3 regions of the Serratia sp. AS12 genome follow, and region 3 is predicted to be linked to each of the others. Evidence: predicted binding sites of a transcription regulator. Region 3 holds the regulator's gene; each other region holds the start of a gene.
The links. Region 3 encodes PhoB, which activates phosphate uptake and scavenging genes when phosphate is short. Its sites were predicted from a motif close to CTGTCATAAAACTGNCNNAT; they were not measured.

Region 1 (4,403 bases), 880 kb from region 3:
GTTGCGCAACGTGCAGCGCCCCGATCAGCGAAACGCCGGCGCCGCAGCCCTGCTGTAGCGGATCGTATCCGCCGGTTACCGCGCCAATGGCATACAGGTTGGTCAGCGCCTTCCCGTGCCTTAACGCACGCAGCCGGCGATCGGTGCGCACGCCGAACTGCAAATAGGGCTGCGGAGCAAACAGATCGCTGCGGCTCCAGTCGGCGCGATCCGCCTGGCTGTCTACATCCAGCCCAAACACCGGCTCGCGTACACCGTCGAAGTCCGCCGCCAATCCATTGCTAAAGAAGCTGCCGCTGGCCAGCACCACCTGCTGCGCCTGCAACGGAATATCGCCGTGATTGCGGGTATACAGGCCGGTAACACGCCCGGCGTCGATATCCGCCCGCAGCACGCTGTCCCCCGGCATAAAAACACCGCCCAACTGTTGCAAGCGCTGGCGCAATGCCTGGTGCAAGCGCATGCCCAGCACCGAAGGCGGTAACGTCGGCAACAGACGCACCGGTTTGCCCACCGCCGCCTGTAACGCCACCAGCGGGGCATCTTCCTCCAGCCCCAGACAGGCCGGCAGGAAAATCGCTTCGGCATCACCGGCCAGCCGGCGCAGCTCGTCCGCCATCGGCATCCGATTTTCCGGCAAATCCAGCACTCTGGCGATATTCACCGCCCGGAACTCGCTGGGATTGTTGCGCAACCGGTCCAGCGCAGGTAAATGTAACCAACCGACCCCGGCGCGCACTCCCAGCGCCTGCATGAGTGAATCGGCGGCCAGCTGCGGCTGAAAATCCAAAAATCCCTCAATGCCAATCACCGCAACGCTTTCCCACGGCAGCGCACCGGCCAGCGGCGTCACCGGAATGGCCTGTGGGCTGAGCCAGGTGGCCCGGCGCGTACCGAGCGGCGTAATGCGCAGATGATTCCTTTCATTGCTGCCTTGCAGACTCAGGCCGCAACGCTGCAACAGCGAGGCCGCCTCATCAGATAACAGCGCCACCCGTTCTGCGCCAATCAAGGAATAAGGGTGCTGCGGCGCCTGTCGCGCCAGTTCTGGCAACGCTGCCAGCGGCGCGTCGACCGACGTGCCATCGGGCAGTTGCGCCAGCAAATCAAGCGAGCCGGAGGAGAAATAAAGCGCGCTCTGGCCTGAGCTGACCACGGCACAGCGCTTGCCCTGTTCCGCCAACCCGATGGCACAAACCATACCCGCCAAGCCGCCGCCAATCACCACCACGTCAAATCGCATCATCCGCCTCCTGTTTCTCCCGTGCATCCAGCCCGCACAATCCCTGATAAACCCAACTGGTGAACTCGCTCTCGCGCAGCGCGTCGCCCCAGGCGATCGGGCGTACGCCCTTCCAGCGTTCATTGAGGAAATGCGACAACTGATCGATCGACTGCTGCGGGGTGGCGACGTTAAAGCGCGTCAGCAGCCCGGCAGCGCGACAGGCGCACAGTTCCCCCTGGCAGGTGCCCATGCCAACACGGGTGCGGCGACGGAGATCCACCAGATTATTGACGGCGAGAGAGTTCACCGCATAGCGCACCTCGCCGGCGGTGACCGCCTCGCATTCACAGACCAGACTGTTGTCCAGCCGATTACCGGCCGGCACCAGGCTGGCGCGATCGCCGTGGCGATACACCGCCGAGCCACGAATACTGGCCGGCAACGCCACCACGCTGCGCACCGTTTCCTCCGCCGTCTGCCGGGAGCCGGGCAGCGGTTCCACCGCGGTAGTGCATGGGCTATCCAGCCCAAGCTTTTCACACACTTTGTCGGTCGCCCACTGCGCCATCAGGCGATAGGTCATCAACTTGCCGCCGGTGATGGTGATAAATCCTTCCAGCCCATCGCGGCTGGCGTGATCGAGCAGCACGATGCCACGGCTGACGTTACGGCCGCTGGGGTCGTCGTCACTGGCCACCAACGGCCGTACCCCGGCATAGGCACGCAAAATGCGGGTTTGCGCCAGTTCAGGCGCCAGCAGCGCACCTTCGCGGATCAGAATGTCCACTTCCTGCGGCGTCACCACCATGTCGTCGATCTGGTCGTAGTCGATGTGGGTGGAGGTGGTGCCAATCAGCGAGATGGTGTCGCCCGGCACCAGAATGTCGGCGTCTGCCGGTTTGCGGCAACGGTTGATTACCATGTTGTTGATGCGGTGGCCGAGGATCAGCAATGCGCCCTTGGCCGGGAACATGCGAATGCGCAGATCAGCGTATTCCGCAATCTGCTGGCCCCAGATGCCGGCGGCGTTGACCACCACCTCGGCGTAGATGTCGTAGCGGCGCGCAGTTTGATGGTCGAAAACGCGCACGCCGGTCACGCGATCGCCCACGCGCAACAAACCGACCACCTGATGATAGGTCAGGATCTGCGCGCCGTGCTCGCGGGCATCGAGCATATTGGCGGCGGTCAGGCGGAACGGGTCGACGGTGCCATCCGGCACCCGCACGGCGCCGATCAGCGCCGGGTTAGCCGCCGGCTCCAGGCGCAACGCCAATTGCGGATCAATGGCTTCGGCGTTGATGCCGGCACTGTGGCAGGCAGCAATAAACTGTTGTTGGTAGGCCAGCGAATCCTGCGGCAGGGTAATGAACAACCCATCGGTACGCTCGATGCAGTGATGCGCGATGCGCTTGAGGATGCGGTTCTCTTCTATGCACTCACGCGCCGACTCGCCGTCGGTCACCGCATAACGCGCTCCGCTGTGCAACAAACCGTGGTTACGGCCGGTGGCGCCGGTGGCAATATCATGGCGCTCCAGCAGTATGCAACGCAGGCCACGGCGCGCGCAGTCACGGGCAATGCCCGCTCCGGTCGCACCGCCGCCAATGACTATCACATCCGTTTCACTGTCCGGTGAATGGCTGCTCATGACGCTTCCTCAGGATCCGTGGTGATTACCCTATTGGGCCACAGTTACTGGGGTCTTTGTTTGATAAGGAACAATAACGAACTTAAAACGAAAACAAAATGTCCATAAAAAACCATGAATGTGATCGGAATCACGATTTTTAGCCGTTTTTCTATTTCATATCGTTAACGAATCGCTCAAAATCCGCCGTAGTTTCATAAAAGTGTAACATTTGCGCCATTCATCACAGTGACACCAGGCTGTTTTGACTAGGATGACGCTCGTTATGGAACAAAAAAACACCACATTCTCTATCCGCTCAATCATCAAATGAACGTAGACGATCATATTGATGTGATAACTAAAAGCCATCGGAGGCGCTCATGTTGAGTATCTTTAAGCCGGCAGCACACATTTCCCGTGTGCCGGTCGACAAAGTCGACCCGCTCTACCGTAAATTGCGCTGGCAAATTTTTATGGGGATTTTCTTCGGTTACGCCGCCTACTATCTGGTGCGTAAGAACTTCACCCTGGCAATGCCTTACCTGATCGATCAGGGCTTCAGCCGCGGCGACCTCGGTTTCGCGCTGTCGGGTATTTCCATCGCCTACGGTTTTTCCAAATTCATCATGGGGTCGGTTTCTGACCGCTCCAACCCACGCGTATTCCTGCCTGCCGGCCTGATACTGGCCGCCGCGGTGATGCTGTTCATGGGCTTTGTGCCGTGGGCGACATCGAGCATCGCAGTCATGTTCGTGCTGCTGTTCCTGTGCGGTTGGTTCCAGGGCATGGGCTGGCCGCCTTGTGGCCGCACCATGGTGCACTGGTGGTCGCAGAAAGAACGCGGCGGTATCGTTTCGGTCTGGAACTGCGCGCATAACGTGGGTGGCGGCCTGCCGCCGCTGTTGTTCCTGCTGGGTATGGCCTGGTTCAACGACTGGCACGCGGCGCTGTATATGCCGGCCTTCGGCGCCATTCTGGTAGCCCTGATCGCCTTTGCACTGATGCGCGATACGCCGCAATCCTGTGGCCTGCCGCCGATCGAAGAATATAAAAACGATTACCCGGACGACTACAGCGAGAAAGCGGAACAAGAGCTGACCGCCAAGCAGATTTTCATGCAGTACATTCTGCCGAACAAGCTGCTGTGGTACATCGCGGTAGCCAACGTGTTCGTTTACCTGCTGCGTTACGGCATTCTGGACTGGTCACCGACCTACCTGAAAGAAGTGAAGCATTTCACGCTGGATAAGTCTTCCTGGGCCTACTTCCTGTACGAATACGCCGGCATTCCGGGCACCCTGCTGTGCGGCTGGATGTCGGACAAAGTGTTCAAAGGCAATCGCGGCGCCACCGGCGTGTTCTTTATGACGCTGGTGACCATCGCTACCGTCGTTTACTGGCTCAACCCGGTCGGTAATCCTGGCATCGACATGGCCTGCATGATCACCATCGGCTTCCTGATTTACGGCCCGGTGATGTTGATCGGCCTGCACGCGCTGGAACTGGCACCGAAGAAAGCGGCCGGCACCGCAGCGGGCTTCACCG
Region 2 (4,403 bases), 1.3 Mb from region 3:
TGCGGCAACAGGTGCATTCAGTGGCTTAGCCGGCACGACTGTTGGATTGGTTGGTGATGCAGTTACCGGTGGATGTTTTAATGGCGGCAAGTCTATCTTCATTTCCAGGTGATTACATGAATGACAAAGCGCTTAAATTAATATCGGTAGTTATTGGTATATTTCTCTCTGCCTCCTTGCTAAGTGGGGCTGGAGTGGGATTTTCATCATGGTATCCCGCGCCGAGTGGCATTTCCGTATTATTGGTTTCAATTACTTGCAGCGTGTGTATAGTCAGGTTTTTATATTTTTTGATTAAGTTATTTTTCGGAAACTCTCATATTAGAAACTAAATTTCTTGTTTACCCGCCCAGAAATGGGCGGGGCCGAATATAAATATAATGCAGCCTTTTGCGATGACTAAATAAAATCATCCAATCTTAACCCTGATGATATCGCTGAAGCACGGAGTCGTAGTCGAGATACCGCCAGTTTGTGCGGGGTGTCAGCCTTACTGCCCCTGCGCCGCCAGCGCCTGAGCGCAAGCCCAGGCCGAGCTCCAGGCCCACTGGAAGTTATAACCGCCCAGCCACCCTGTCACATCCACCACTTCGCCGATAAAGTACAGGCCGGGCACCTTGCCGGCTTCCATCGTTTTGGAAGACAGCTCTTTGGTGTCTACGCCGCCGAGCGTCACTTCTGCGGTGCGGTAGCCTTCGGTGCCGTTCGGCTGCACGCGCCAATTCTGCAAGGTTTCGACCAGCGCGGCCTGTTGCGTGGGATTCAGTTGCTTCAGCGTGGCTTCCGGCAATTGCCCCAGCGTTTGCAGGCACTCCACCAGGCGTTTTGGCAGGTGCAGCGCCAGGGTGTTTTTCAGGCTTTGGTTGGGGTGCGCCTGACGTTGCTCATTAAGGAAGCCCGCCAGATCGAGCGCAGGAAGTAAGTTAACGCTCACAAACTCACCAGGCTGCCAGTAGCTGGAAAGTTGCAATACCGCCGGGCCGGAAAGGCCACGGTGGGTGAAAAGCAGGCTTTCGCGGAAGCTGACGCCGTTTTCGGCGGTGATCACCGCCGGCACAGAGACGCCGGACAGCGTTTGCAGGTGTTCCAGCAGCGGTTTATGCAGGGTAAAAGGCACCAGCGCGGCGCGGGTCGGCAACACCTTAAGACCAAACTGCTCCGCCAGCTTGTAGCCGAACGGCGACGCGCCCAACCCCGGCATGGAAAGTCCGCCGCTGGCCACCACAAGTGAGCGAGCACTCACTTTCTCGCCATTCAGTGCCAGCTCGAAACCGGCTTCGGTTTTTTCCACGCCCAGCACTTCACTGCGCAGGCGCGTCGTCACCTGGCCCAGTTCGCACTCTTTAACCAGCAGTTCGACCACCTGCTGCGCCGAGTCATCACAAAACAGCTGCCCCAGCGTTTTCTCATGGTAGGCGATGCCGTAGCGGTTAATCAGATCGATAAAATCCCACTGGGTATATCGCGCCAGCGCCGATTTACAGAAATGCGGGTTGTTCGACAGGTAAGCGGCAGGTTCGGTGTACATATTAGTAAAGTTACAGCGTCCGCCGCCGGACATCAGGATTTTGCGTCCCGGTTTTTTGCCGTTATCGAGCAGCAGTACCCGGCAACCGAGTTGCCCCGCCTGCGCGGCGCAAAACATGCCCGCTGCGCCCGCACCTATTACCACGACATCAAACTGTTCCACCTGCGCCTCTCCGAATAAAAACCACAATCGCGACAAAAGGCCGCCATATTACGCCGTTTCGCTACCGGTAACCGACAACTTTACGGCGGCAGATTGTAAAGCCATGCCGCCGTCAGCGCCATAGTAAGAAAATATTACAGTACGCTTATCAGCATAAGGTTATGATATTTCATATCTTTGTCATGCGAGCGCCATCGTTTCGTCATATCTAAATCAAAAAAACGTCATATTTTCCTTTTCCCCGGCCCCGGTTGTCACGGATAATGCGCGGCGTTCATGTCCACAAACTGGCGTAACGCTTATGCTGCATTTGTTCGCAGGCCTGGATTTCCATACCGGCCTGATGTTAATTCTCGCATTGTTGTTCGTGTTGTTTTATGAAGCCATCAACGGCTTTCATGATACGGCCAATGCGGTCGCTACAGTAATCTATACCCGTGCCATGCGCTCGCAACTTGCGGTCGTGATGGCGGGCTTGTTCAACTTTCTTGGCGTTATGCTCGGTGGTTTGAGTGTTGCTTACGCCATTGTTCACCTGTTGCCTACCGATCTGTTGTTGAACGTCAGTTCAGCGCACGGATTAGCCATGGTCTTCTCCATGCTGCTGGCGGCGATTATCTGGAACCTCGGCACCTGGTATTTCGGTCTGCCGGCCTCCAGTTCCCACACGCTGATTGGCGCAATTATCGGTGTTGGTTTAACCAATGCACTGATGACCCACACGTCGGTGGTGGATGCGCTTAACGTCCCGAAAATGATCGGTATTTTCCTGTCATTGCTCATCTCGCCGCTGGTCGGCATGATGGTCGCCGGGCTGATGGTGTTTGCCTTGCGCCGCTATTGGAGCGGCAACAAGAAACGCCAGCGTATCCACATGACCCCTGCGGAACGTGAAAAGGTCGACGGCAAACGCAAGCCGCCGTTCTGGACCCGTATCGCTCTGATCCTGTCGGCTATCGGCGTCAGCTTCTCGCACGGCGCCAACGACGGCCAGAAAGGCATCGGCCTTATCATGCTGGTGCTGATCGGCGTTGCGCCGGCCGGCTTCGTGGTCAATATGAATGCAACCGGCTATGACATCACCCGTACGCGTGATGCCGTGACCCACCTGCAGCAATATTACCAGCAGCATGGCGATGCCCTGTCACACGTGGTGTCCCTGACGCCGCTGGTGCCAAGCCCGGAAGATGAGGTTTCGCCGAATAAGCCGACCGAGTTCCACTGTGACAGTTCCCGCGCCATGCCGGCGATTGAGCTGACGCAGGGCTTGCTGAACAATCTGCAAAGTTACGATCAACTGACGGTAGAACAGCGCAGCCATCTGCGCCGCCTGCTGATGTGCGTAACGGATACCGCAGACAAGGTCGCCAAACTGCCGGAAACCTCCGCTGCGGACCAGCGTTTCCTGAAGAACCTGCGTCAGGATCTGCTGCAAACCGTTGAGTATGCACCGCTGTGGATCATCGTTGCGGTTGCTCTGGCGCTGTCACTCGGCACCATGGTTGGCTGGAAGCGCGTTGCCACCACCATCGGCGAGAAAATCGGTAAGAAGGGCATGACCTACGCTCAGGGCGTGTCGGCTCAGATGACCGCGGCCTTGTCGATCGGCGTGGCCAGCTACACCGGTATGCCGGTTTCCACCACCCACGTGCTCTCTTCGGCGGTAGCCGGGACGATGATCGTGGACGGCGGCGGCGTACAAAGTAAAACCGTGAAGAACATCCTGTTGGCCTGGTTACTGACCCTGCCGATTTCGATTCTGCTTTCCGGTTCACTGTACTGGCTGGCGCTTAAGGTTATCTAAGCAGCGTGTTCAATGAGAAAGGCGGCCCGATGTGGCCGCCTTTTTTTTGCTCGTATCCAGGGAAATTGCCCGGTTTTAATACCAGATCATCAGCGCCAGCAGGCTGATGGCCACCAGCCCGCACAGGGCGGAAGTCAGCATAAACTGCCCGCGCACCCGCTCACAACGGCGGATAAACTCCGGATCGTGATGCTCGACGTAGCGCTGCGAGAAGATGTAGCGCACCAGCCGCAACTGCTTGCTCGGCTGACCGTGGGCAGTAAAGAAACCGCCGCCGTCGACGTATTGGTACAACAGCGGATCGCAGCCGCGCAACACCACCAGCAGCGCACGCAGAGAAGAGTAATACCGCACCATGTTTACCACACACACCACACACAAAGCCCAAAACAGCGCGACGGTACTGATCATGATTGCCCCCTCAAGGCGTTGTTATCCACGGCGCTCCGCCGGGTCCAACTGCCCTACCTCGATGCCCATTACTGCGGGAGCCTACCGCTCCGATCCCCTTTTTACCGCTCGGGCCGCGCATAACCCACAGCCTCTGAAACCAGCCGTCGCCCGGCAAGGAACCCGTAGCGCGGACTGACTCAGAGGAGAAAGGGTGAGGCCCATATTCATTATTGTAGGTGAATGAAACGCAAACAGGCCTGAGCAGTAGATAAAATTTACCGCAACCTGCCTATTTGTCATCCACCCGTTGGTTATAAGTGATAACCGCTCTGCCTGCCATGTCCGGCATTTTCCACGGCCAGATGAGCATTTGGGACTATACTCTGTTTAAGAATGCTTATGTTTCAAGCAGTCAAACTGCCAATAACCCCAGTAATGGTAGGATTCTCAACCCGGCGGGTGTAAAACTGACGGGGTAGAGATGAAGAGATTTTTTGATGCAGCACACTGTGATCG
Region 3 (4,403 bases):
CGGGGCTCTGTGATTTCCGTCTCCTGCGCCAGCCGCCGCTCGAAGACCTCATCGACGCTCAGTTCGTTGAGCGTTTCCTTGTCCTGCTGTTCAAGGGCCTGGCGGCGCTGCTCTTTACTGCGGCGCAGCAATACCACCTCCACCGGCAGTTGATCCGCCAGCAGCTGAATACGGCGCTGAATGTCGCTGAGGTAATCTTGTGTCGCCACTTCGATGTCCAACCATACCGGCAGTTCTCCCTGATAATCGGCGAACTGCCGCAATTGTTGTTCGATCTGCGCCAAATCACCTTTGATCAGTTGCATCGGCTGGAAGTTGGGGATATCCAGTGCGGTGACCTGCTGCAGGGCACCATCGGCGAAATCCACCATAAACACGCTTTTGGGTTTGCCCAGCTCATCGAAACTGAGCGGGATAGGAGAACCGCTGTAGCGGATATGCTCGGATTTGGCGACGTTTTGCGCCCGGTGAATATGCCCCAACGCAATGTAGTCGGCTGGCGGAAACGCCTGTGCCGGGAAGGCATCCAGCGTGCCGATGTAAATATCGCGCACCGAATCGGAGGTGGTAACGCCCATGGTGGTCAGGTGGCCGGTGGCGACAATCGGCAAGGTGAGCCCCAGTTCATCGCGGTGTGCGCAGGCCGCCTGGTAGAGCTGCTGGTAGTGTTCCGCGATCGCCTCTTGCAACGCCTGCTGCTTTTGCCCGCCCGATTCGCCGGCGCGGCTGGTTGTCAGATCGCGCGGGCGCAGGAACGGGATGGCGCACAACACCGCACCCGGTTGGCCGTCGCGCTGGTTAAGCACCAGGATTTGCTGCCCGATGTCGCTTTGGGCGTTGGCGATCACCGTTGTATTCAGGCAAGAAAGCAATTCACGCGATTCATTCAGGGTTGCCACGGAGTCATGGTTACCGCCCAGCACCACCAGTTGGCAGCCGGTATGCTGCAACTCCACCACAAAGCGGTTATACAGCTCGCGGGCGTAGCTCGGCGGCGAGCCGGTGTCGAACAGGTCCCCGGCGACGATCAGCGCATCCACCCGTTGCTGTTCAATTTGCTCGATCAGCCAGCGTAAAAAAGCCTGGTGCTCGGCGGCACGGCTTTTGGTGAAAAAGTACTGGCCAAGATGCCAGTCAGAGGTGTGGATCAGGCGCATGACACTCCCGGGGCGATAAACTAATGGGGGGATTATAAAGGGGGCAGACTCTCCTGTCGTGACGCAATGATTATGACAACTGAATGATTTTTCTTTGCAGTTGGAAATAATCGCTATGCTTACTGGCTATAACAGGCTGGTTTTTTCATAAAAGTGTCACAAAACTGACGCATAATGGCGCCCGCAATCAACTGTGATCGCTAACACATTGGCAGGATTGACGATGGCAAGACGCATACTGGTGGTGGAAGACGAAGCGCCGATCCGTGAGATGGTGTGCTTTGTGTTGGAACAGAATGGTTACCAACCGTTGGAAGCCGAGGATTATGACAGCGCCGTGACGCGCCTGTCTGAGCCGTTCCCTGATTTGGTGTTGCTCGACTGGATGTTACCCGGCGGTTCCGGTATCCAGTTTATCAAACACATGAAGCGTGAAGCGCTGACCCGCGATATCCCGGTGATGATGCTGACCGCACGCGGTGAAGAAGAAGACCGGGTACGCGGCCTGGAAGTGGGAGCGGACGATTACATTACCAAGCCGTTCTCGCCGAAGGAGCTGGTGGCGCGCATCAAGGCGGTAATGCGCCGCATTTCACCGATGGCGGTGGAAGAAGTGATTGAAATGCAGGGGCTGAGCCTGGACCCTTCCTCGCATCGCGTAATGGCTAATGAGCAAGCGCTGGATATGGGGCCGACCGAGTTCAAATTGCTGCATTTCTTTATGACCCATCCGGAACGTGTTTATAGCCGCGAACAGTTGCTTAATCACGTCTGGGGCACTAACGTTTATGTGGAAGACCGCACCGTTGACGTGCATATCCGCCGGCTCCGTAAGGCGTTAGAGACCACTGGTCATGACAAAATGGTTCAAACCGTTCGGGGCACCGGCTACCGATTCTCAACGCGTTACTGATCGCGTCGCGCTGGAGAATATGCTGTGCTAGAACGCCTTTCCTGGAAGAGGCTGGCCCTGGAGCTGGCTCTTTTCTGTTTACCTGCCTTGTTGCTGGGGCTGATTTTCGGCTATTTGCCCTGGCTGCTGCTGGTCGCCGTGCTGGCGGCGCTGGTCTGGAATTTCTACAACCAACTCAAACTTTCCCACTGGCTGTGGGTCGATCGCAGCATGACGCCGCCGCCTGGGCGCTGGAGCTGGGAGCCGCTGTTTTACGGCCTGTACCAGATGCAGCAGCGCAACCGTCGCCGTCGCCGTGAACTGGCGCTGTTGATCAAACGCTTTCGCAGCGGCGCGGAATCGCTGCCCGATGCGGTGGTGATGACCACCGTTGAAGGCAATATCTTCTGGTGCAACGGGTTGGCGCAGCATCTGCTGGGATTCCGCTGGCCGGAAGACAACGGCCAACACATCCTTAATCTGCTGCGTTACCCGGAGTTCAGCCACTATCTGCAACAGCAGGAGTTCACGCGGCCACTGACGCTGCAACTCAATAACGAGCACTACGTCGAGTTCCGCGTGATGCCCTATTCGGAAGGGCAACTGTTGATGGTGGCGCGCGACGTCACCCAAATGCGTCAGCTGGAAGGCGCGCGCCGCAACTTCTTCGCCAACGTCAGCCATGAGTTGCGTACACCCCTGACGGTATTGCAGGGCTACCTGGAGATGATGAGCGACGAGGAGCTGGACGGCTCGCTGCGCGGTAAGGCGCTGGGCACCATGCAAGAGCAGACCCGGCGCATGGACGGGCTGGTCAAACAGCTGTTGACGCTGTCGCGCATTGAGGCGGCGCCTAACGTCGATATGAACGAGCGGGTCGATATCCCGTTGATGTTGCGGGTGTTGCAGCGTGAGGCGCAGTCGCTGAGCGGCGGCAACCATGAGATTACCTTCCGGGTGAACGAGCAGCTCAAGGTGTTCGGCAACGATGACCAACTGCGCAGCGCGGTGTCGAATCTGGTGTATAACGCCGTCAATCACACGCCGAAGGGCACCAATATTGAGGTGAGCTGGCAACAGACGCCAAATGGCGCGCAGTTCCAGGTCAGCGACAACGGGCCGGGTATCGCCGCCGAACATATTCCGCGCCTGACCGAGCGTTTCTACCGTGTCGATAAAGCCCGTTCACGCCAGACCGGCGGCAGCGGGCTGGGGCTGGCGATCGTCAAGCATGCGCTCAGCCACCACGATGCGCGGTTGGAGATCCTCAGCGAACAGGGGATTGGCACCCGTTTCATCTTTACCTTGCCTAACCGGTTGATTGTTCCTGCAGCTTTATCAGAGAATGCGGTGAAAAATTAACGCGCGAGAGGCTGGCATGATCCGAATCACCCGATGGCTGTTGCTGTGCCTGGTGCTGCTGGTGAGCCGCGGCGCACTGGCGCAGCCGGACGGTATGCTGTCCGGCAACCTGTCGAGCGTCGGCTCCGATACGCTGGCGAATCTGATGGCGCTGTGGGCGCAGGACTTCAGTCAGCATTATCCTAACGTCAATTTGCAGATCCAGGCCGCCGGTTCTTCAACCGCGCCTACCGCACTGGCGGCGGGCGCAGCGCAGCTTGGGCCAATGAGCAGGCCGATGAAGGCGGCGGAAGTGTCGGCGTTCGAACACCGTTATGGCTATGCGCCGCTGGCCGTGCCGGTAGCGGTGGATGCGCTGGTGGTGCTGGTGCATCAGGACAATCCGTTGCGCGGTCTGAACCTGCAGCAGCTCGACCGTATTTTCTCCGCTACCCGGCGCTGCGGTGAAAGCCGGCCGCTGATGCGTTGGGGGGAGCTGGGGTTGCCCGGCAGTTGGCAACAGCGCGACCTCCAACGTTTCGGGCGTAACTCCGCCTCCGGCACCTACGGCTATTTCAAGTTGCGCGCCCTGTGCGGTGGCGATTTTATGCCGCGGGTCAATGAGCTGCCCGGTTCGGCCTCGGTGGTGCAGGCGGTGGCCGGTTCGCTGAACAGCATTGGCTACGCCAGCATCGGTTTTCGCGCCAGTGGCGTGCGTCTGCTGCCGCTGGCGGAGTCGGGCGAAAACTATGTCATCCCCAATGACACCAACGTTAGCAACGGCAGTTACCCGTTGTCGCGCTATCTGTACATTTACATCAATAAAGCCCCCAACCAACCGCTGGAGCCGTTGACCGCCGCTTTTCTCGATCGCGTGCTGTCCGATGCCGGGCAAAAGCTGGTTAATCATGACGGTTACCTGCCGCTGCCATCCGATACACTGCGCAAAACCCGGCTGGCGCTGGGCCTGAAGTAACCTTCCAACGGGCGGTTGCGTGGCGCCCAACATGAAT

Region 1: glpT (glycerol-3-phosphate transporter) is a predicted target of PhoB. The motif match lies at 3,068-3,087, and genes of this name have one in related genera.
Region 2: pitA (inorganic phosphate transporter PitA) is a predicted target of PhoB. The motif match lies at 1,967-1,986, and genes of this name have one in related genera.

The regions. Positions count from the first base shown of each region.
Region 1 is NC_015566.1:186,201-190,603, reverse strand. Features, by position in the region: gene glpB (glycerol-3-phosphate dehydrogenase subunit GlpB) at 1-1,243, opposite strand, end outside; gene glpA (anaerobic glycerol-3-phosphate dehydrogenase subunit A) at 1,233-2,876, opposite strand; gene glpT (glycerol-3-phosphate transporter) at 3,239-4,403, shown strand, end outside.
Region 2 is NC_015566.1:5,165,833-5,170,235, forward strand. Features, by position in the region: gene SERAS12_RS25980 (hypothetical protein) at 1-112, shown strand, start outside; gene SERAS12_RS23930 (NAD(P)/FAD-dependent oxidoreductase) at 491-1,690, opposite strand; gene pitA (inorganic phosphate transporter PitA) at 1,992-3,494, shown strand; gene uspB (universal stress protein UspB) at 3,570-3,905, opposite strand.
Region 3 is NC_015566.1:1,067,187-1,071,589, forward strand. Features, by position in the region: gene sbcD (exonuclease subunit SbcD) at 1-1,157, opposite strand, end outside; gene phoB (phosphate response regulator transcription factor PhoB) at 1,381-2,070, shown strand; gene phoR (phosphate regulon sensor histidine kinase PhoR) at 2,095-3,411, shown strand; gene SERAS12_RS04960 (PstS family phosphate ABC transporter substrate-binding protein) at 3,428-4,366, shown strand.